Regions from separate parts of the Pseudomonas viridiflava genome, predicted to be linked through region 3. Evidence: riboswitches for the same ligand, from Rfam matches in the RefSeq annotation. Region 3 holds a riboswitch; each other region holds the start of a gene.
The links. A riboswitch is a leader RNA that binds a small molecule or an ion and turns the genes downstream of it on or off. The one in region 3 is predicted to bind cobalamin.
Positions count from the first base shown of each region.

Region 1: it holds a riboswitch for cobalamin, as region 3 does, so the genes downstream of both, CFBP1590_RS11510 (ABC transporter substrate-binding protein) here and CFBP1590_RS15080 (CbtB domain-containing protein) in region 3, are expected to answer to the same signal.
Region 2: it holds a riboswitch for cobalamin, as region 3 does, so the genes downstream of both, cobO (cob(I)yrinic acid a,c-diamide adenosyltransferase) here and CFBP1590_RS15080 (CbtB domain-containing protein) in region 3, are expected to answer to the same signal.

Region 1 is NZ_LT855380.1:2,484,738-2,492,521, forward strand. It holds gene CFBP1590_RS11500 (ABC transporter ATP-binding protein) at 1-750, opposite strand, end outside; gene CFBP1590_RS11505 (FecCD family ABC transporter permease) at 747-1,769, opposite strand; gene CFBP1590_RS11510 (ABC transporter substrate-binding protein) at 1,766-2,779, opposite strand; cobalamin riboswitch at 2,915-3,111, opposite strand; gene CFBP1590_RS11515 (FadR/GntR family transcriptional regulator) at 3,130-3,846, opposite strand; gene CFBP1590_RS11520 (FadR/GntR family transcriptional regulator) at 3,955-4,689, shown strand; gene CFBP1590_RS11525 (oligogalacturonate-specific porin KdgM family protein) at 4,850-5,572, opposite strand; gene CFBP1590_RS11530 (ABC transporter ATP-binding protein) at 5,702-6,466, opposite strand; gene CFBP1590_RS11535 (ABC transporter ATP-binding protein) at 6,477-7,316, opposite strand; gene CFBP1590_RS11540 (ABC transporter permease) at 7,337-7,784, opposite strand, start outside.
Region 2 is NZ_LT855380.1:1,615,336-1,623,119, reverse strand. It holds gene CFBP1590_RS07685 (cobyric acid synthase) at 1-841, opposite strand, end outside; gene cobD (threonine-phosphate decarboxylase CobD) at 841-1,842, opposite strand; gene cbiB (adenosylcobinamide-phosphate synthase CbiB) at 1,835-2,743, opposite strand; gene bluB (5,6-dimethylbenzimidazole synthase) at 2,740-3,390, opposite strand; gene CFBP1590_RS07665 (cobyrinic acid a,c-diamide synthase CobB) at 3,387-4,682, opposite strand; gene cobO (cob(I)yrinic acid a,c-diamide adenosyltransferase) at 4,708-5,319, opposite strand; cobalamin riboswitch at 5,412-5,627, opposite strand; gene CFBP1590_RS07655 (PQQ-dependent sugar dehydrogenase) at 5,789-7,117, shown strand; gene CFBP1590_RS07650 (C40 family peptidase) at 7,684-7,784, opposite strand, start outside.
Region 3 is NZ_LT855380.1:3,361,738-3,369,521, forward strand. It holds gene cobN (cobaltochelatase subunit CobN) at 1-1,628, opposite strand, end outside; gene cobW (cobalamin biosynthesis protein CobW) at 1,632-2,693, opposite strand; cobalamin riboswitch at 2,804-3,027, opposite strand; cobalamin riboswitch at 3,086-3,296, shown strand; gene CFBP1590_RS15080 (CbtB domain-containing protein) at 3,398-3,583, shown strand; gene CFBP1590_RS15085 (CbtA family protein) at 3,594-4,316, shown strand; gene CFBP1590_RS15090 (cobalamin biosynthesis protein) at 4,294-4,743, shown strand; gene cobM (precorrin-4 C(11)-methyltransferase) at 4,775-5,521, shown strand; gene CFBP1590_RS15100 (hypothetical protein) at 5,511-5,780, opposite strand; gene CFBP1590_RS15105 (TauD/TfdA dioxygenase family protein) at 5,945-6,784, opposite strand; gene CFBP1590_RS15110 (metallophosphoesterase family protein) at 6,946-7,404, shown strand; gene CFBP1590_RS15115 (GNAT family N-acetyltransferase) at 7,427-7,784, opposite strand, start outside.

The DNA of each region.
Region 1 (7,784 bases), 880 kb from region 3:
GTCGGTCAGCCAGCGGCCCACCACCCCGAAGGTCTCCAGCAGCCGCTCGGGAGTCAGCACCTCGGCGGGTGCGCCCAGCGCGACCATGCGGCCCTTTTCCATGACCGCCACCCGGTCGCAGTCCAGCGCCTGATTCAGGTCATGCAGGGCGATGACCGTGGTCACCGGCAACGCCTTGACCAGACCGAGAATGGTCAACTGATGCTGGATATCCAGGTGATTGGTCGGCTCGTCCAGCAACAGGATGCCTGGCCTCTGTGCCAGCGCCCGTGCGATATGCACCCGTTGCCGCTCCCCGCCCGACAGGGTATGCCAGGCGCGCTTGATGAAAGGCAGCATGTCCACGTCCACCAGCGCCTGCCGAACGATACGGTCGTCGTTGTCGCTCCAGGGCGCCAGCGCCGACAACCATGGCGTGCGGCCCAGTTCAACGGCATCCAGTACCGTGATCGCGTCGCTGGTTTCTGCCTGTTGCTCGACCACCGCCAGCGCGCGGGCAATGTCGCGCCGGTTCAGGCTCGACAGAGGCCGTTCGCCGATCGTTACCTGACCGCTGGACGGCTTGTGGATGCCGGACAACAGCTTGAGCAGGGTCGATTTGCCCGAGCCATTCGGCCCCACGATGCCCAGCGTCTCGCCTTGCGCGATGCTCAGATCCACCTCGCGCAGCAGTGTTGCGCCACGGACCGAATAGCCAAGCCCCTTGCAACCGAGCGCTGGGGTGCCGATATCGGGAGTGAAGGCGTTCATCGTGTCCTGTTCCCTTGAATGAGGATCAGCGCAAACACCGGTGCGCCGATCAGGGCGGTGATCACCCCGATGGGCAGCGCCTGACCCTTGATCAGCGTGCGGGAAAGAATGTCCGCAGCGATCAGGAACAGCGCGCCGCTCAGGGCGCTCAGCGGCACCAGTCGGGCATGGCGCACGCCGGTGAGCATCCGTACAGCGTGGGGGATTACCAGACCGACAAAACCGATGGACCCCACAATCGAGACCATCACTGCCGTGACCAGTGCCGCAGTGGCGATCAACACGATCTGCACCCGCCGTACGGCGATTCCCAGAGACGCGGCGGAGTCACTGCCGAAGGTGAAGGCATCCAGTGCGCGCCGATGCCAGAGGCACACCAACAGGCCGAACAACGCTGCCGGAACAGCCATCCACACCGAAGGCCAGCGTACGCCACTCAGATTTCCCAGTAGCCAGAACATGATGCCGCGCGCCTGTTCGGAGCTGGCCGACTTGGTGATCAGGAACGAGGTCAGCGCGTTGAACAGTTGCGAGCCGGCAATGCCCGCCAGAATGATCTGCCCGGCGGCCGTGTTGCCTCGCGATGAGTGGGCGAGCAGGGCGACCAGAGAGAACGCCACCAGCGCACCGACAAAAGCGCCTGCCGACATGGAAATGACCCCGGCACCGAAACCCAGAATCGCGACCATGACTGCGCCGGTCGAGGCGCCTGCTGAGATGCCCAGCAGATAAGGATCGGCCAGCGGGTTGCGCAACAGCGACTGCAGCACCACGCCGCAAATGGCCAGCCCGGAACCGCAGGCAGCGGCGACGATGGCGCGGGTCAGCCGGTAGTTCCAGACGATGCCTTCATCGATGGGGTCCAGCGCGTAGCCCGCCGCCCACAGTTTATTGGCCAGCACCTGAAACACCACCTGCAGGCTGATCGAGGTTTCGCCAATGGCAGCGCCGACGATGATCGCCAGCACCAGCACTGCCGAGACCCAGATCACATGGCCGAGCGCGACGGGCAATCTCATGGAGTGGCGTTGAAGTGGTTGGCGGCGGCAGACAGCTCTTCGATGCCCGTGAACAGGCGCAGGCTGGCCTGCATGCCTTCGGCGTCGATGATCACGATGCGGTCATGCTTCACAGCGTCCATGTTGCGGGTCACCGGGTCAGATTTGAGGAATTCGATTTTCTTGCGGTAATCGTCGGCCGGGAAGCGACGACGGTCCATGCGGGCGATCACCAGGATGCTCGGGTTGGCCTTGGCGATGGTTTCCCAGCCAACAGTGGGCCACTCTTCGTCGGACTGGACGATGTTGCGCATCCCCAGATTATTGAGCATGAAGTCCGGAATACCCTTGCGACCCGCGACGAAAGGGTCGGCTTTCAGGTCGGAGCTTGAGAACCAGAACACAGCTGATACGTCTTTGTCGTGGTTCTGTTTGACGTTGGCCACTGCGGCGCTCAGACGGGCCTTGAGATCGGCGACCAGTTTGTCGCCGCGATCCTGCACGTCAAAGATTCGCGCCAGTTGCTCGATGCTCTTGTAGATGGTCTCGATGCGAAATGCCTCGAGGCGCGTGCCGTCGGCGCCAACCAGATTGTCCTTGCCTTCGCAGTCGGACGGCATGAGGTAGGTCGGGATTTTCAGTTCATGGAACTGCTCCCGCGTGCCGACTGCGCCTTGCTTGCCGACCATCCATTCCAGCTGCACGGCAACCAGTTCGGGACGTTTGCCGATCACTGCCTCAAAACTGGGTTCGTTGTTGGCCAGGCGCTCGACGTTGTCGTTCTGCTCTTTGAAGCGCGGCAATACATCGTTGAACCACAGGGAGGTGCCGACCAGTCTGTCCCCCAGGCCAAGCTCGTAAAGCATCTCCGTGCCCGACTGGCCGATGGTCACTGCTTTGGTCGGTGCATGCTCGAACGTCAGCGAGTAACCGCAGTTTTCAAGGGTCAGCGGATAGTGGGTCGGTGCGGCGAACGCAAGGCTTGAAAGGGTCAGGCTGGCAGCGAGTGCGGCAAGGCGGGGCAGTGACATGGAATGCGACCTCGATTCGAACGTGTGTCAGGGCGCACGCACAACAGGAAAACACATCCCTGCCTGCCGGAAACGGCAGCACTCGGCGCACTAAGGCCAGGCGCAAGGATGTCCTTCCCGGACACCCCGCCGGTTAGTGATTGATTCAGGTCGGCAGGTCTCCTGACTGGCACGTCATCGCCTGACTCCGGCCTTCCCGGGGATCACCCAGTGGCAGTGGTGGAGCTGGCTCGATGCCTACAGTTGCGGGGGCAGTTTCGTTTCGGCTCGTGGCGCGAGGCGGGCGAATTCCCTGTTAGTTCCTCTCGGAAACCGACGGGCGGCATGGTAAACGATAAGGGATGGGCTCGCTATGGCTTTGCACGCAGGCGTTGCAGGCTGTTGATCAGGTGCAGACGCATGGCTGCGCGGGCGGCGTCGCGATCCTGATGGGCCAGAGCGTCGAAGATCTGTTCCTGCTCGCGCTGCTGAATATGAGGATCGTCTTCCATCTGCAACGACGTGACGTTGCCGAAACCGCCGCGTGTGCGCGGCAGAATGCTGCTGCCCAGCTGGTTCATTACATCGGTGAAGAAACTGTTGGCGGTGCACAGGGAAATGCGGCGATGGAATTCGTAATCGGCCTGCAGGGTGTCCTGGCCGGTCCGTACGCAGCGGTGCAGTTCGTCGAGCGCCTGACGAATGGCGCTCAATTGCTCGGGCGTGCGACGTTGTGCAGCCAGCGCAGCGGCTTCGGGCTCCAGACTCAATCGCAGTTCAATGATCGCCACGGCGTCGCCAGGTGTGCCGATGGACAACTCGTCCGATTGATCGGCCCTGGCCTCGGAGGCGTCGACCACGAAGGTGCCGATGCCATGCCGGGTCTCGACCAGTCCTTCGGCCTGCAGGCGCGACATGGCTTCACGGACAACGGTACGACTGACCCCGGTTTCACGAATGATCACCTGTTCGGTGGGCAGCTTTTCGCCGCTCTGGATCTCGCCTTCGCGAATTTTGCGGGCGAATTCGGCGACCAATTGCTGGGTCAGGCTGGAACGGCGGCCTTTCGGGGATGCGGTAGGTTCCATGGCGGGTGATCAGGTCCGTGTCGGGGCGCTGAGTATAACCTCACTCAGGGCGTGTTTTGTGCGGGGATCGCAGCCTATACTCGGGTATTCGATAGACATGAGGCTGCAATGTCGGACAACGCGCTTTCCTCGCAAAAGAATCATCGCCGCCTGGCTGAAACCCTGGTTGACCGCTTTGCCCAGCGCATGCGTGACGGTGTGCTTCAGCGTGGCGAGAAGCTGCCTTCCGAACTCAATATCATGGAGGCCGAGGGCGTCAGCCGCACGGTGGTGCGCGATGCGTTGTCGCGGATGCAGGCGGCGGGGCTGGTGGAAACGCGTCATGGGGTCGGGACCTTCGTGCTCGATATGCCACCGCCGGAAGGGTTTTCCGTCGGGCCTGCCACCATTGTCACGGTGGCGGATGTACTGAACCTGCTTGAGTTTCGTCTGAGTCTTGAAGTCGAAGCGGCAGGTCTGGCGGCGCAACGACGCAGTCCTGAAGCATTGCTGGAGCTCAAGCGGGCCTTCGACGCGCTGCTGGAAGGGCCGCAGAAGTCCGGAACGACCATCAACGCCGACTTTCAGTTTCACCTCAAGATTGCCAAGGCGTCGGGCAATGCCTACCTGATCGATATCATGAAACACCTCGGCACCAAGCTGATTCCCCGCACCCGCATGAACTCGGCCTACACCGGCCAGAGCGACCGAAATGCCTATCTGGCTGGCATCAATGCCGAACACCGGCAGATCTACAACGCCATCGCCGAAGGCAACGTCGACGCCGCACGTTCGGCCATGTACCTGCACCTCAACGGCAGCCGCATGCGCCTGCGCAGGACACAGGCCCTGTACAGCGACTGACATCGAAGGGACGCAGAGCGTCCCGGTGTGCATGCCGACGCGGAGCATCGGCACGATCAACTTTGTCAGCCTTACGCTGATCGTTCCTCACGCTCCAGCGTGGGAATGCCTCTTGGGACGCTCCGCGTCCTGGCGACCTGCGGCAGTGCTCGGCCAGCCCTCAAAGAAAGTTGTACTGCACGCCCACCCGCAATCTCAGCTGGCGCTTGTCGTCCTCGGAGTTGACCTTGATGTCGCCGACTTCGAAAAACGGCACCCAGTTCTTGTCCCATTTGTACTTGAAGGCCGCATTCTGTTCGTAGTCGGTCTTGTCGTTGTCGTAGCGGATGTAGTCGGCGTCGAAGTAGGTGAACTGGTACTCGTATGACCAGGGGCCTTTGGTCGCGTAGTTGACCCAGACGTCGTAGCGGTTGACGGACTGATCGTTCATTTCATTGTCCGGCATGTCGCGGTTGACCCTGTCGCGGTCCAGCTTGATCGAGTCATACCGGTAGCGACCGGAAAGCGTGAGTTGATCGGTGACCTTGTAGCCGACCTTCAGCCCCATCTTGTAGGCCGTGGAGCGCTCGATGCTCTCCAGTGCGAGGGAAGGGGTCAGCAGCCATTTGTCATTGAGCTTGTGCTGATAACTCACCGTCAGTTCGTGGCCGTTGCCGACGGTGTTGTCGAACGCGACGTCCTGGCGATCACCCGCCGTTTTGTACTTCAGTTCACCTTCAAAGCCCCAGCCGCTGTCCAGCCGCGTGCCGAACTTGACCCGGTCGGCGTGCATGCGGGTGCTTTCTGCGTATTGGTGGCGATAGTTGATGTAGGCGCTGTCGGCATGGGTCCATGCGCTTGGGAACAGGGCGGCCAGGGAGAGCAAAGCGAATGATTTTTTCATTTTTTTATTCTTGTTCGAGTGAGAAAAAAGGTGTTTGAGGCAAATCGCAGGCAGCCGGACCCGATGGCCGATTCGGCCAGGGATCACGCTGTCAGCAGGGTTCGGTGGTGTGCAGGAGACCTGCAGCGGTCATCCGCTCGGGCGTACGTCCATGTCGCGACTGGCCTGGATCAGCAGTCGTGAGTAGTCGTGCTGCGCCTGATCGTTGCTCAACTGGCTGCTGTCGAGCGTCTCCACGACCTGACCCAGTTGCATGACGGCAACCCGGTCGCACAGGTGCGCGACCACGCCCAGGTCGTGCGTCACCATCAGGTAGGTCAGGCCCTGCTGCTGACGAAGGTCCGCCAGCAGGTTGAGGATTTCAGCCTGCACCGAGACGTCGAGCGCCGAAGTGGGTTCATCCAGCAACAATACGCGCGGCTCCAGAATCAGCGCTCTGGCAATCGCGACTCGCTGACGCTGGCCACCGGACAGTTGATGCGGATAACGAAAGCGGAAACTCTCGTTGAGGCCGACGCGGTTCAGCACGTCGCAGACGCGTCGGTCACGCTGGTCGATCTTGTGGATGCTCAGCGGTTCCTTGAGGGCCGCGTCAATGGTGTGACGCGGGTGTAACGAGGCGTAGGGGTCCTGGAACACCATCTGCACGGTGCGGTAGTGGCTGGCGTCGAGCTTGCGACCGACCTGCTGACCCGCGACGCTCAAGGCACCTGTCCAGTGGTGATACTGCCCGGCCAGACAGCGCAGCACAGTGGTCTTGCCCGACCCCGACTCGCCGACCAGTCCGAACGACTGACCCTGCTCGACCTGCAGGTTGACGTCGCGCAGCACCTGATTCAAAGCAGTGCCCGTGCCGAAGCTCAGGTTCAGTGAATTGACTTCAATCATTGCCATGGGAGCGTTCTCAGTGAGTGAGCCAGAGGGGATCGCGCTGCAATACCGGCAGGCTGGCGCGGGGGCGATCAAGACTGGGCAGTGCGGCCAGCAGGCCCTGTGTGTAGGGATGGCAGGCCTGATCCAGCTCATCGGCCTTGAGTGATTCCACGACGCGTCCGGCATACATCACCAGCACGCGGTCACAGAAATGTCGCACCATGTTCAGGTCGTGGCTGATGAAGATCAGCCCCAGATCCCGCTCGCTGACCAGCTCTTCGAGCACATTGAGGACCTGGCGGCGTACCGAAACGTCCAGCGCCGAGGTCGGTTCGTCGGCGATGATCACCTGTGGATCGGTGATGACCATCATCGCGATCATGATCCGTTGTCCCATACCGCCTGACACCTCGTGCGGATACAACTCGTAGACCCGCGCCGGTTCGCGGATGTGCACCTTGGCGAGCATGTCCAGCGTGCGTTCGCGGGCTTCCTTGCGCGATACCCTGTGGTGCGCCAGATAGGCCTCGGCAATCTGCTCGCCGACCTTGATCACCGGATTGAGCGAGTATTTCGGGTCCTGCATGATCATCGACATGCGTCGTCCGCGAATGCCCTGGATCTGTTTTTCACTGCATTCGAGCAGATTGACGTCACCGAAGCGCAGGGTTTTGGCCGTGATTCGTGCGCTGGCCGGGTGCAGGCGCAACAGGCTGCGCCCGACCGTGGACTTGCCCGAGCCGGACTCGCCGACAATCGCCAGCTTTTCACGGCCCAGCGTGAACGACACGTCGCGAACCGCCGCCGTGGTCTTGCCGGCGTTGTGGAACTCGACCCGCAAATCTTCTACCGCAAGCTTTATCTGAGACATGGTTATCGTCCTTGTTATTGTCATTCGCTGCGTGGATCGAGTACGTCGCGCAGGCCGTCGCCGAGCAGGTTGAACGCCAGGCTGACCAGCATGATGGTCGCGCCGGGCGCTGCCACCAGCCACCAGCTTTCCAGCATGTAGCGGCGGCCGCTGGAGATCATTGCGCCCCATTCCGGTAGCGGCGCCTGGGCGCCCAGCCCGAGAAAACCCAGTGCTGCTGCGGTAAGGATGATGCTGGCCATGTTCATGGTCAGGCGGATGATCACCGAGGACAGACACATCGGAATGATGTGACGGCCGATGACCCGTACCGACGAGGCGCCTTGCAGCTTCACGGCGACCACGAAATCGGCGTTGCGCAGCGACAGGGTTTCGGCCCGCGCCAGACGAGCGATGGGCGGCCAGGCGGTGAGGGCGATGGCAATCACCGCATGTTCCAGACCTGGACCCAGTGCCGCGATGAAGGCC
Region 2 (7,784 bases), 1.7 Mb from region 3:
GGCCGACGAATTGCAGATTGACCTGCGGATGCAGGCGCAGCGGGTCGAAGTCAGTGTGGTTGCTGATGCGCGGCAAGACCGGCACCACCACATTCAGTACCTGCTCGACCTTGTCGGTCTGGCGCTGATCCAGACCGTCTTCGGCCTCAAGATGCAGGTCCATCACGTAAGGCAGCACGCCGACCACCGGCTTGCCGGTGCGCGCTTCCAGCCAGTCCAGGCCCGGTTGCAGCAAGGCGATGTCGCCGCGAAAACGGTTGATGATGAAGCCTTTGACCCGCGCCTGCTCGCTGGGCGATAGCAGTTCCAGGGTTCCGACCAGATGGGCGAAGACACCACCACGGTTGATGTCGGCGATCAACAGCACCGGGCAATCGACGGCTTCGGCGAAGCCCATGTTGGCAATGTCATTGGCTCGCAGGTTGATCTCCGCAGGCGAACCGGCGCCTTCGACCATGATCACTGGATAGTGGTGTCCCAGCCGCTCGTGAGACTCCAGCACCGCGCGCATGGCGATCTCTTTATAGCCGTGATACGCCACCGCATTCATGGTGGTGACAGCCCGGCCATGGATGATCACCTGCGCGCCGGTGTCGCTGTTGGGCTTGAGCAGCACCGGGTTCATGTCGGTGTGCGGCTGCAGATAACACGCCTGAGCCTGCACCGCCTGGGCGCGACCAATCTCGCCGCCGTCGGCGGTCACGGCACTGTTGAGCGCCATGTTCTGCGGTTTGAACGGGACCACCTTCACACCCTGTCGCGTCAACCAGCGGCACAGCGCGGTTACCAGCGTGCTTTTGCCGGCGTCGGATGTGGTGCCTTGTACCATCAGCGTGGCCATCAGGATTCCTTGCGGTATTCAAACAGAACAGTGTGCAGACGCCGCCAGTCGGCTTCGTCGCAGGGCAGCCCGAAACGCAGGCTGGAGACTTCAGGCGTCGGGCCTTCGAACAGGCGCAGCAACACCCCGCGTCGGGCGCAGAATTCATGGATGGCCCGCGCTTCAGGCGTGACCAGCCATTGAAACAGTGCACAGCCGCCTTGTGGGGCAAGTCCGTACAGCTCGAGCAGAGCCACCAGACGGTCGCGCGCCTGATCGGTGCGCACGCGCTGCTGTGCCTGCCATTCGCGGTCATTCAGACACGCCTGCCCCAGAATCCGCGTCGGACCGCTGACCGACCACGGGCCGATTTCCTGCGCCAGTAACCTGAGCAGCGCGGGTTCGGCCAGCACGAAGCCAAGCCTGACCCCGGCCAATCCGAAAAACTTGCCGAACGAGCGCAGCACGACCAGTCCGATACGCCAGGTTTCAGCTGCCAGGCTCAGCTGAGGCGTGTTATCCATGAAGGCCTCGTCCACCACCAGCCAGCCGCCCCGCTCTGCCAGCCGCGCATGCCATTCCAGCAGGCGCTCGGCGCTCAGATGCAAACCGGTCGGGTTGTTGGGGTTGACCACCACCAGTACATCAAGGCTGTCGAGGAAGTAATCCACTTCGTGCTCGCCGACCTCACGCACCACATAACCCTGCTTGCGCCAGGCATGCGCATGTTCGGCGTAGCACGGCGACAGCACGCCCACCCGACCCGCACTGCGCACTCGCGGCAGCGCCTGGATCGCCGCCTGCGAACCCGCAACAGGCAACACCTGTGACACGCCGTAATAGGCACAGGCGGCAGTCTCCAGACCATCATCGTTCTCGGGCAGGCGCGCCCAGGCACGCAAAGGAATGTCCGGTACCGGCGCGGACCACGGCGCGATGCCGGTGGACAGGTCCAGCCAGTCGGCCTGATTGATGCCATAGTGCTGCGCCGCAGCGCGCAGTCGTCCGCCGTGCTCAAGCATAGAATGCTGTCCCGACGCACAGCACCAGCAACCAGAGCCACACGCCGCGCTGCACCAGTTCCCAGCCACGGTCGATGGAGTCGGCATCAGCGGGTGCGCCTTCGCCCAATTGCGGACGCTGATGCAGCTCGCCGTGATAGATCGCCGCGCCACCCAATTCGACGCCCAGCGCGCCAGCACCGGCCGCCATCACCGGACCTGCATTGGGACTGTCCCAGGTCGGTCCCTGAGTGCGCCAGCATCGAAGTGCCAAACGGGTTTTGCCCAGCAGCGCGTAGGTCAGCGCCACCAGGCGTGCAGGAATATAGTTAAGCAGGTCATCGATCTTCGCCGCCGCCCAGCCGAAACGCTCGAAACGTTCGTTACGATAGCCCCACATGGCATCCAGCGTATTGCTCAGGCGATAGAGCACCACGCCTGGAACACCGGCCACGACAAACCAGAACAGCGCAGCAAATATTGCATCGCTGCCGTTTTCCAGCACCGACTCGGTGGCCGCGCGGGCGACTTCGGTCGCATCCAGTTCGCTGGTCTGGCGGCTGACCAGATAGCCGACGCGACGACGCGCCTCTTCCAGATCATCGCTGCGCAATGCCTGGGCCACCGGCTGCACATGCTCACCGAGGCTGCGCATGCCCAGCGCGCAATACAGCGCCAGAATCTCCACCAGCCAGCCCACGAACGGTGCCCAGCTCAGCAGCGTGGCCAGCAGTGTCAGCGGGATCACCGCCACGAACCAGGCCGTGACGCCATGGCTGCGCCAGCCCCGGCCGCCGCTGTTGAAGCGCTGCTCCAGACGATTGGCAAAGCGCCCGAACGCCACCAGCGGATGAGAGCGTTTCGGCTCGCCGAGCAGCGCATCCAGCGCAACTCCGGCCACGCTCAACAGCGCCACACTCATTGACTCACTCCCCATTGATTCTCATACAGCAGTTCACTCAGCGGACGCGCCTGCGCCCAGCCTTCCAGCACCAGCATGGGTGCGGGATAGAATTCCTTTACCGGGCCCAGGCAGAGAATCGCCAGCGGCTTTGCGCCTTCCGGCATCGCCAACAGATCGGCCAGTGCGTCAGGGTCGAACAGCGACACCCAGCCCATGCCCAGCCCTTCGGCGCGTGCAGCCAGCCACAGGTTCTGAATCGCGCAGGACAACGACGCCATGTCCATTTCCGGCAGGGTGCGACGACCAAAGATGTGCTGCTCGCGACCTTCCATCAGCGCGGCAACCAGCACCTCGGCGCAGTCGTTGATGCCTTCGACCTTAAGCTTCATGAACTCGTCGGTCCGCTCGCCCAGTGCCTCGGCCGTGCGGACCCGCTCTTCTTCGACCTGCGCCTGCATCCTGACGCGCAGCGCCGGGTCGCTGATCCGAATGAACCGCCAGGGCTGCATCAGGCCAACGCTGGGTGCCTGGTGTGCAGCCTCCAGCAAACGGGCGAGCAGTTCGGGCGCCACGCTGCCACCGACGAAGTGCCGCATGTCGCGGCGCTCGGCAATGGCGCGGTACACCGCTGCCCGCTCTTCATCATTGAACGCATGTTCGGTCATGGCTTGAACAGGGCCGCAATCGCCTGGGGACAGGACGGAAAATAGAAATGGATGTAGGAAGCAGTCAGGCGACCCTCGCGATAAACCGCTTCCGCCCCGCGCCCGCCGTTGGGGCTGACGCCTCGGCCAATCGGCTGCAGTTCGGTGGTGGTCAGCGAATGGTGATAGGTGTGACCGCGCAACTCGCCTTCCGGCATCTCGACCGCCTGCAACGCCAGCGCCGCCAGCCGTTTCTGCATGGCCGCTTCGCCCGCCAGCAGGCCAACCAGTTCAGCGCGCACGCCTTCAACATCGGTCAGGGCTTCCAGCAGATACAGCATGCCGCCGCATTCGGCCAGCGTGGGTTTGCCGGCCGCATGGTGCGCGCGGATGTCGGCCAGCATCGTGGTGTTGGCAGACAGTTCGACGTGATGCAACTCGGGATAGCCGCCGGGCAAGTACAGGCTGTCTGCTTCAGGCAGATGGCTGTCGCGGATCGGTGAGAAGAAGCTCAGTTCCGCGCCCATGTTGCGCAGCAGATCGAGACTCGCGCCGTAGGTGAACGCAAACGCTCCATCGCGAGCCACGGCAATCCGCACCCCGTCCAGCCAGCGCTCGACATGAACCGGTTCTGGCGCAGTGAACGTGACCGCAGGCGGCAAGGCCACCTCGCAGGTGGTGGCCAGGGCCGCAGCGGCCATGTCCAGACGCAGGTCCAGGTCGTTGAGTTCGTCGGCCTGCACCAGCCCCAAATGGCGACTGGGCAGTTCGAAGCCGGTTTCACGAGACAGCGCGCCATACCAGCGCAGGCCTTCGGTCAGGCTGTTTTCCAGCAACTGCGCATGACGCACGGTGCCCACGCGGTTGGCCAGCACGCCGGCAAACGGCAGGTCAGGCTGATAGCGCGCCAGCCCCAGCGCCAGAGCACCGAAGGTCTGGGCCATCGCCGTGCCGTCAATCACGCCGAGGACCGGTACGCCGAAGTGGCGCGCCAGATCAGCACTGGACGGCGTGCCGTCGAACAAGCCCATCACGCCTTCGATCAGGATCAGGTCCGCGTCTTCGGCGGCTTCCCACAGAAGGCGACGGCTCTCGTCGGCGCCGACCATCCACAGGTCCAGCTGAAACACCGGCGCCCCGCTCGCCCGCTCGAGAATCATCGGATCGAGAAAGTCCGGGCCACACTTGAAGACCCGTACCTTGCGCCCCTGATTACGGTGCAGGCGTGCCAGTGCTGCGGTGACGGTGGTCTTGCCCTGACCGGAGGCCGGTGCAGCGATCAGTACTGCCGGGCAATCCCTGGGGCTTCTCATGACCGGATGCTCATAACGGAATGGCTCACAGTTCGATACCTTTCTGCGCCCGGATGCCGGACTGGAATGCATGTTTGACCACGCCGATATCCGAGACGGTATCCGCGAGGTCGATCAATTCGGGTTTTGCGCCACGGCCGGTCACCACCACATGCTGCATGGGCGGACGGGCCTGCAGATCGGTCAAAACCTGCTCAAGGTCCAGATAGCCGTGCTTGAGAGCGATGTTCAGTTCGTCGAGCACCACCAGACCGATAGCCGGGTCGCGCAGCATTTCCAGACTCACGGCCCAGGCAGCCTCGGCGGCCGCGATATCGCGCTGACGATCCTGGGTTTCCCAAGTGAAGCCCTCGCCCATCACGTGATAGCGCACCTGCTCGGGGAAGCGGCGGAAAAACATTTCCTCGCCTGTGCTGTTGCGCCCCTTGATGAACTGCACCACGCCGCACTGCATGCCATGGCCCATGGCCCGCGCAAGCATGCCGAACGCCGAGCTGCTCTTGCCCTTGCCATTGCCGGACAACACCAGCAACAGGCCGCATTCATTGGGCGAGCTGGCGATACGTTCGTCCATCACGGCTTTCTTGCGCTGCATGCGCGCCAGATGGCGTTCGTCGCGTTCGGGGGATTCGTTCATCTCGGCTCTCCGCTCGGGGGGTCGCGAAAGCAGACGGAAGGACAGCACTGAACAGCACGGCAACGCCCTGCACAGAGCATCACCCTCCGTGATGCAATTGAGTATTTCAGGCCGGTCTCCGGGCTCATGAGCGGGTCATCCGGGCTGCACGCCTTCCCGCGTCGAAACGCAGTGGCACGATGCACAGCCTTGACTCATTTACCGTTGCGGGGGCAGCGCCGGAATCGGATCGTCAGACCCTCACCGGCTTCCCTGTTTCACCCTGCCAATCGGGAGGATTGCAGAGCACCTGAAACAAACCGCGAAGGGTAGAGGGTTGGGGGTGGAGCGTCAATCGACACCGCAGTACACAGGGCATAAAGGCCATTCACTTGCATGACGCCGCCGGATGGTGGCTCGCAATTGAACCTCGGCGGTCAGGGTGTCTCTATCCCTTACTGGACCAAGCCTTTGTCGATGGAGATTCACGATGTTCAAAATCAGACCACAGTACGCTGTACTGCTTCTGCTCGCAGGCGGCCTCGCGGCGTGCGGCGAGTCTTCGACCTTGCAGGTCTCGGATGGAACAGGGCCTTCTCCAAAACTGCCGGAGCCGAACAAGACGCTGATTCCGACGGTCAACATCGCCCCGGCCATCGGCTGGGAAAAGGACGCAAAACCGGTGGCCGCGCCAGGCATCCAGGTTGGCGCCTTCGCTGAACATCTGGATCACCCGCGCTGGCTGTACGTGCTGCCCAACGGCGACGTACTGGTCGCGGAAACCAACTCACCGGCCAAGCCGGATGACGGCAAAGGCATCCGTGGCTGGGTCATGGAGAAGGTCATGGGCCGCGCCGGTGCGGGCGTACCGAGCGCCAACCGCATTACCCTGCTGCGCGACACGAACAACGACGGCGTGGCCGAAACCCGCAGCGTCTTTCTGCAGAACCTCAATTCGCCGTTCGGCATGACGCTGGTGGGCAACAAGCTGTACGTGGCCGACACCGACCGCCTGATCAGTTTCCCGTATGAAAACGGCCAGACCTCGATCAGCGCCCAGCCGACCAAAGTGGTCGACCTGCCGGGCGGCACGCTGAATCACCACTGGACCAAGAACGTCATCGCCAGCAAGGACGGCAGCAAGCTGTACGTGACGGTCGGCTCCAACAGTAACGTGGCCGAGAACGGCATGGACAAGGAGGAAGGCCGTGCGGCGATCTGGGAAGTGGACGCTGCCACCGGCAATCACCGCATCTTCGCCTCGGGGCTGCGCAACCCCAACGGGATGGATTGGGAGCCAACCACTGGAAAACTGTGGACAGCCGTCAACGAGCGTGACGAGATCGGCAGCGATCTGGTGCCCGATTACGTGACCTCGGTGCAGGACGGCGGCTTCTATGGCTGGCCTTACAGTTACTACGGCCAGCACGTGGACGAGCGCGTCAAACCGCAGAACCCGGCACTGGTCGCCAAGGCCATCGCCCCCGATTATGCGGTCGGCCCGCACACAGCATCACTGGGGCTGGTCTTCGCCGACGGCAAGACGCTGGCAGCGCCGTTCAACGAAGGCCTGTTCATCGGCCAGCATGGTTCGTGGAACCGCAAACCGCACAGTGGTTATAAGGTGGTGTTCGTGCCCTTCAGCGGCGGCAAACCCAACGGCGCGCCTGTCGACGTGCTGACCGGCTTCCTCAACAGCGACGAAAAGGCCATGGGCCGTCCGGTAGGCGTGGTCAATGACCATCGCGGCGGATTGCTGGTGGCGGATGATGTGGGCAACAAGATCTGGCGCGTGACGTCGGCGAAGGCGGCTCAATAATGCAGTGACGCTCAGAGCCGGACGCGGAGCGTCCTGAGAGGCATTCCCACGCAGAGCATGGGAACGATCATGGTCTCAAGCACACTGATCGTGCCCATCGCTCCGCGTGGGCATGCCGCCCGTGACGCTCTGCGTCACAAATGGCACAGACTGCGGACTCAGTGAGCCGAGCGCATGACGTCGAAAACGCTGGAGCTTGGGCACACATCTGCGCCACATTCGAGAGCGGACGCGGAGCGTCCTGGGAGGCATTCCCACGCAGAGCGTAGGAACGATCATGGTCTCAAGCACACTGATCGTGCCCATCGCTCCGCGTGGGCATGCCGCCCGTGACGCTCTGCGTCACAAATGGCACAGACTGCGGACTCAGTGAGTCGAGCGCATGACGTCGAAAACGCTGGAGCTTGGGCACACATCTGCGCCACATTCGAGAGCGGACGCGGAGCGTCCTGGGAGGCATTCCCACGCAGAGCGTAGGAACGATCACCACTTACTGAATGAACGTGGCTTTTCCCACAATCCGCTGTTATCTGCACAACAGCGGCAGAAGCTTGCGGCATCAGCGATCAAGGACGATTCTGTGCCAGGTCCGACGGCTGAATCACGCGCTTGGCGTTGAGGTAGGCTTTCTGCCAATACGGCTTGTCGAGGCTGTCGAGTTTGACCG
Region 3 (7,784 bases):
GCGCCGTAGGCCTTGCGCAGCCAGAAGTAGAACGCGAGGTAGCCATGCGGCGGCACCAGATCCGGGTCGTGATAGACCGCACTCGGATCGACCTGATAGCCACGGGCCGGCTGGATGCCGACGAAGGTCAGACCAAAGCGCAGGCCTGCGATCATCATCCGGCCACTGCGAAACATGGGATCGGCATCCGGCGCGCCCCAGCGGGCGTTCACCGCGTCACGGTTGGCCTGCGGCAAAGCATTGAAGGCTTCGAGGTACTCATCCAGCGCCATGCTCTGCTGACATGGACGCTGGTCGATGCTGTCCAGATCGTTGGTCACGCCGCCGAGCAATTGATGAATGAGTTCGGTGCCGCTGTCAGGCAGCCCGGCCAGCGGATAGCCCTCGGCCTGCATGGCGCGCAGGATATTCAGCGCGGCGGCGGGCGTGTCCAGCCCGACGCCGTTGCCGATTCGGCCATCGCGGGTCGGGTAGTTGGCGAGAATCAGCGCCACACGCTTGTCGGCGTTGGGCAGGCGCGCCAGCAGAATCCAGCGTCGTGCCAGTTGGGCAACGAAGTCCATGCGCTCGGGATGCGCCCGATAGCAGACCACATCGGACTGACTGCGCTCGCTGCGCCATGCCAGGTCCTTGAAACTGATGGGGCGACTGATGATGCGTCCGTCCAGTTCCGGCAAGGCGATGTGCATTGCCAGATCGCGGGCACCCAGGCCTTGTGCGCTGGCACTCCAGGCAGGCTCGTTGTCTTGCGCACAAATGGCCTGGATCACCGGAACATCGCGCCGAAACGGTCGCAAATGCGGCGCTTCCGGGCTCGACTGGGCAAAGCCGGTGGTGTTGAGGATCAGCTCGACGCCGGCCTCATCCAGCCAGTCTTCTACCTGCGTGAAGCAGCCAGCCTCCTTTAGGCTGGCGACGGCGATCGGCAAAGGGTTGAGGCCCTGCGCCTGCAGTCGCTCGCAGAACTCGTCGATGAACCCGGTGTTGGCGGCCTGCAGGTGCGAACGATAGAACAGCAGCGCTGCAACAGGCTGATCGTTGCGCCAGTCAGCCCGCCAGTCAGCCAATCCGGCAGTTGCCCGCTTCGGATGATAAATAGCGGTGCGTGGCAGCGGCTGGGGTTCGGCCCATGAATAATCGCGCGCCAGCCACGTGCTGGCGATGCAGCTATAAAGATCCAGCGCATTCTGCAGACCGCCCTGACGCAGGAACTGCCAAAGGCGGTTGCAGTCGGTTGCTGCAACGGTGCTCAGGTCGATCAGCTCCGGATCATGCCGGTCACACCCCGGCACCATAATCACCGTGACGCCCTGCGCGGCCAGCTCCATCAACCGCTCGACGCCGTAGCGCCAGTAGCCGATGCCGCCATGCAACGACAGCAGGATGACCTTGGCGTAGCGCAGCACGTCGTCGACGTACAGGTCGACCGACGCGTGATTCTGCACCTGCATCGGGTTGGCCAGACGCAGGCTGGGGTAGTCCTCCGGCAACTGCCGGGCCGCTTCGGCGAGCAGCGCGAGGCTCGAATCGCCGCTGCAGAGAATCACCAGATCGGCCGGGGTCTGCCCCAGGTCAGCGATGCTGTCGTCGGGTACAAAACCGCCGGGCTGGGTTCTCAGCAGGTGCATGGGTCAGCCTGCGATCGCAGCGTTGAGTTGAGCTTCCAGCGCGGCGGCGTCCAGTTCCTGGCCGATCAGCACCAGATTGGTCAGGCGCTCTTCGTCGGTGCGCCAGGCACGGTCGAAATGCTTGTCGAAACGTGTGCCCACGCCCTGGATCAGCAGGCGCATCGGCTTGCCGGGAATCGCCGCGAAGCCTTTGACCCGCAGGATGCCGTGCTGCACGACCAGTTGGGTCAGCGCCTTGAGCAATACTGCTTCATCGGCCTGTGGCAGCTTGATGGAGATCGAATCGAAGGCGTCGTGATCGTGATCATCGTCTTCACCGTCGTGATGGTCATGGTGCGTCTTGCGACCGTCGATGTGGACTTCGGATTCGGCACCGACACCCAGCAAGACGCTGATCGGCAGACGGCCACTGCTGGCCTCGATCACCTTGACGGCAGGCGGCAACTCTTCGGCGACTTCGGCGCGAACCCTGGCCAGACCGTCAGCGTCGATCATGTCGGCCTTGTTGAGGATCACCAGATCGGCACTGGCCAGTTGATCGGCGAACAGCTCATGCAGCGGCGACTCGTGGTCCAGGTTCGGGTCCAGCTTGCGCTGGGCATCGACCTGATCCGGGAAGGCCGCAAAAGTACCCGCCAGTACTGCCGGGCTGTCGACGACAGTAATGACCGCGTCGACCGTGCAGGCGTTGCGGATTTCCGGCCACTGGAAGGCTTGAACCAAGGGCTTTGGCAGTGCCAGACCGCTGGTTTCGATCAGGATGTGATCCAGATCGCCGCGACGGGCAACCAGCTCGCGCATCACCGGGAAGAATTCTTCCTGAACGGTACAGCAAAGGCAGCCGTTGGCCAGCTCGTAGACACGACCGTTGGCTTCCTCTTCGGTACAACCGATGGTGCACTGCTTGAGGATTTCGCCGTCGATACCCAGCTCGCCGAATTCGTTGACGATCACGGCAATGCGACGCCCTTCGGCGTTATCGAGCATGTGCCGCAACAGGGTGGTCTTGCCCGAGCCCAGGAAGCCGGTGACGATGGTGACGGGAAGCTTGGCCAGTGTTTTCATCAGATGCCCTTGTGGCAATGCGGCGGGCAAACAGGACGAGAGCCACGTGCGACGCACGCGGATCAGATCGCCACCGGATCACCCCGCCCGGTTGTAGTGAGAATTCGCAGGCCTTGGCCCGGTTCGAGGCAGGTCTCCTGGCTTACGGCAGCGCATTGCAGGCTTTCGGGCCTTGCCAACGCGCGCTCATCGCGCCTTCCCGCCTGGGCAGTGGCTGTGCGATGAACATGACCGTTTACAGTTGCGGGGGCAGCTGCGGCATTGACCGCATTCCCGTCTTAGCTGCGCTTGCGCACTGGGCTGCAAGCGAAGAACCTCGAACCGGCAAGGCTACGCAGTGACCGCTGGCAGGTCAATCGCTGAGATTGACGATCCCCCGCCACGCGTGGTCTCCTGTGCACCTTGTTACGGGTGCCCCTCACGGGGTGAAACGGGAAACCGGTGCGCTCAGATCGCTGAGCAAGTCCGGTGCTGCCCCCGCAACGGTAAGCGAGAGGAAGTCAGATCCACTGTGCTCAGGCATGGGAAGGTGACTTTGAAGGACGGACAGTGCTGTCACGTCCCCTCGCGAGCCCGGAGACCGGCCCGCTACGTTTGTAAATGACACACCCGCGGTGGGCGGGCGCCATTGAAACCTCTGACGTTCGTCAGCGGGTATCTGTGCGCATGGCCCGCTTTCGCCCAACGTCTCCAGAGGGAACGCCATGACGACCATCAGCAGCAGCCATTCGGCCGCAGCCAGCTCCACCCGCACGCAACGTCTCACCGCCGCCATCAGTGCCGCTCTGCTGGGCGCGTGCCTGGTGTACTTTGCCGGGTTCTCGCACATCGCCGCCGTGCACAACGCGGCACACGACACCCGCCACAGCGCCGCCTTCCCTTGTCATTGAGGACAACACAATGTTCAAGCGAATCGCCTCCACCGCAGGCTTCACCGGCCTGCTCGCAGCGCTGCTGCTGACCCTGTTGCAAAGCTTATGGGTCGTCCCGTTGATCCAACAGGCCGAGACCTACGAAAACGCACCCGCCGAACATGTGCATGAACAGGCTGGCGGCGTTGCGGCCGAGCACAGTCACGAACATGACGAAGCCGCCTGGGAACCGGAAAACGGCTGGCAGCGCGTGCTGTCTACTACCGGTGGCAATCTGGTGGTCGCGGTTGGTTTTGCGCTGATGCTAGCCGGGCTTTACACCTTGCGCGCACCGGGCAGCCCGCTTCAGGGCGCCGGATGGGGACTGGCCGGTTTCGCCGTCTTCGTGCTGGCTCCGACCCTGGGCCTGCCACCGGAACTGCCGGGCACCGCAGCGGCCGAACTCGGTCAGCGTCAGTTCTGGTGGATTGGCACCGCGGCCTCTACCGCTGCTGGCCTCGCGCTGCTGATCTTCGGTCAGAACCTGCTGCTCAAAGTGCTGGGCGTTGCCATTCTGGTTGCGCCTCATGTGATTGGCGCACCGCAGCCGCTGGTTCATGAAAGTCTCGCGCCTGAAGCACTTGAATCGCAGTTCATCATCGCTTCGCTGCTGACCAATGCCGTGTTCTGGGTAGCATTGGGCCTGATCAGCGCCTGGCTGTTCCGCCGCAACAACGCCGATCTGCAGCATGCCGAACCGTACCCGGCCTGAGCAGACGAACGCCCTGCCCGCTTCAGTCATTGTCGCGGGCCTGGGGTGTCGGCGCGGTTGCTCTGCCCTGCAGTTGCATGAACTGCTGGAGCGCCACCTCGATGCGCATGGACTCGACATGAGCGACATCACCGCGCTGGCCTCCATCGACCTGAAAAGCGAAGAGCCCGGCCTGCTGGCGCTGGCGCGGCAACTGGCCGTGCCACTGGTGTTCTTCAACGCGGCGCAATTGGTGTACTGGGATCTTCACCTCACCCATCGCTCGGCGAATGTGCTGCAACACACCGGCTGTCACGGCGTCGCCGAAGGTTCGGCGCTGGCCCTTGCGGCGCAATTGGGTGATGGCACTGCCGGACTGGTGATCGAACGCCAGAAAAGCACCCACGCCACATTTGCCTTGGCAACCAGCCCCGCAACCGGCGGATAATCCCGGCAATGACTCATTTCAGGAGATTCCCTTGACCGTTTTTTTCATCGGTGCAGGCCCCGGCGACCCGGAGCTGATCACCGTCAAGGGCCAGCGCCTGATTCGCAGCTGCCCGGTCATCATCTACGCAGGCTCGCTGGTGCCCGTCGCGGTGCTGGAGGGCAATCAGGCCGTGCAGGTGGTCAATAGCGCCGAACTGCACCTGGAACAGATCATCGACCTGATCAAGACCGCTCATGCGCAAGGCCAGGACGTGGCACGCGTGCATTCGGGTGATCCAAGCCTGTATGGCGCCATCGGCGAGCAGATCCGTCATTTGCGCGAGTTGGGCATTCCCTTTGAAATCATCCCAGGCGTTACGGCAACGGCGGCTTGTGCGGCGTTGCTCGGCACAGAGCTGACCCTGCCGGACATCTCGCAAAGCGTGATTCTGACCCGCTACGCCGACAAGACCTCAATGCCGCCCGGCGAAGAATTGGCAAGCCTTGCTCAGCATCGGGCCACGATGGCGATTCATCTGGGGGTCAACAATCTGCACCGGATCATCGAAGAGCTCATACCGCATTACGGCGCGGACTGCCCGATTGCCGTGGTGCATCGCGCAAGCTGGCCGGATCAGGACTGGGTACAGGGCACGCTGGCGGACATCGAAGAAAAGGTGCAGGCCAAGGGGTTCCGGCGCACCGCGTTGATACTGGTAGGACGCGTGCTGGCAAACGATACGTTCAGCGATTCATCATTATATCGGGCAGGTCATGCCCATCTGTTCAGACCTTAGCGGCAGAGCTCGGCGAACAGCGGGCGCTGGCAACGGCATGGAAATAGTCAGGCGTGGATCCGGCGTCACTGAAACGACGCAGATCGTCCGGTGGCGGCTGACGTGACTGGACCGGCTGTGTACGGACCTTTTCATTCACCTGCGAATCAGGCGTGATATCGCTGCCAAAGTGGGGAAACGGCTCTTGCGCCGCCCAACTTCCGGCAGCCAGCAACAGCAATACGAACACACCCGCGATGGGTTCCTTGGTACCGCGCATGGATCCGGGCATAGATCTCTCCTCCAGCCGACTGATGACGGCCCGTTACACCGATGACTGACCGAGCGTAAGCGCTCGAATGTCGCGAACATGTGAACGCATGGTGTGAGTCAATGCGTAAATGTACACATGAGTCTGTTTTCGAACAACATCACAGTCGGGGCTCATTCAAACGGTTCCTCGCCTTGCAGCTTGGTGCGATGCATCAAACGCCCGCATTCCGGGTCATACGCCTCGGCACGATGCAGGGTGCCCGTGTTGTCCCAGATCACCAGATCACCCACCTGCCATTCGTGGCTGTAGCTGAACGAATCACCCGTCGCCCACTCCCGCAATTCGACCAGAATACGTGCGCTCTCGGCCCGGCTGACGCCTGCCACCTGCTGCGCCGTGCAGCCCAGAATCAGCGATTTGCGACCTGAGCGATGCGTCCACACCAGCGGCAGTTCTTTCTCGCCAATGGCCTGCATGACCTTGAACGTCGCCAGACTCGGCTCAGGATTGTAGTAAAACAGCGACGACCAGGGCGCGTGCACGACACGCATGCCGGCATAGCGCAGCTTGTCCGCCGAAGACAGCGCCTCATAAGCCGCATACGTATTGCAAAACCCGGTATTGCCACCCCAGGTCGCCGTCACCTTGCAGGCCAGAAGCGAGGCCAGGATGGGCACATCACTGCTGGTGCCGTCGATGTGCCAATAAAGCGAACCCTTCAGAAACTCGGCACCCGCCGGGTTCACCTTGGCATCCAGCGTAATTTTGGTGACATTCTGACCGTCGCTGGCTTCTGCCGAAAACGCGCCCAACGTGCGGGTGAACGCGATCTGCTCGGCATCGCTGAAACCGATTCGCGGAAAAACCAGCACGCCCCGCTGCTCCAGCAAACCGCGGATCTCGTCCGCAAGCTCGCCGCTCAGTAGCTCCTCTTTGGTATTGAGAATCCGGGTGCCGATGACAGGCTTGATCGGCTCGTGAAGCAGACGCGTTTTCGAAGTGGCTAACATGATGCGACCCTCTTCATAAGTGAACCTTACGGTACGCTTTTGAAAATTATCACGCAAGCGCTCATTTGGGATGACGGCATGAAGTCGTGGCAGTGCCAACTCACAGGCACGCTTGCCGATTAAAGCTGTCCCAATGGTTCAGCTCCCGCCAAGAGGCCCTCATGAAAATCGGCATCATTTCCGACACCCACGGTTTGCTCCGCCCGGAAGCGATCAACGCGCTCCAAGGTTGCAAGCAGATCATCCACGCCGGAGACATTGGCAGCGCAGAGATCGTCGAGCAACTCGAGGCAATCGCGCCGTTGCACATTGTGCGTGGCAATAACGACGTGGATTCGTCCTGGGCGAACGACATTGCCGATCACCTGATTTTCGAACTAAGCGGCTGGCAGGTATTGCTGGTACACGACATCGCCGATGTGCCTGCCCTGCTTGATGAGCGCACACGGCTGGTGGTCACCGGGCATTCGCACAAACCGCTTATTGAATGGCGCGGGGAGCGGTTGTACATCAACCCCGGCAGTGCGGGACGGCGTCGTTTCAAACTGCCGGTGACCTTGGCGTTGCTCGATGTGCAGGGGTCTTCGCTGGAGCCGCGGCTGGTGAGATTAATCGATTAGACGACTTCGGATGCCTCGGTTTTTACAAATCGCGAAACATCAGCCACTGCGCCATACCCCAGGCATCAAAGCGTTCCTGCAAATGCCAGCCACGCTTGGCGTAATACGTTTGCTGATCGTGCGTGTGCAGGTACAACCGGTTTACGCCACTCCGTTTGGCATGGCTGCAAATGCTTTCGATCAACTCGGCTGCAAGTCCCCTGCCCCGAGCTTCCGACCTGACAAACACGCACGCTAGCCAAGGTCCGAGCTCGGGTCGGTCAGATAGATCGTTATCGGCAAACGCTGCGCCACCCAACAACTGCCCGTCCTCAATCGCGATGAGGCATTTCCACTCATTGTTGTACTGCCCCTCGGCAAACTCTTCCTCCCAGTCGGCC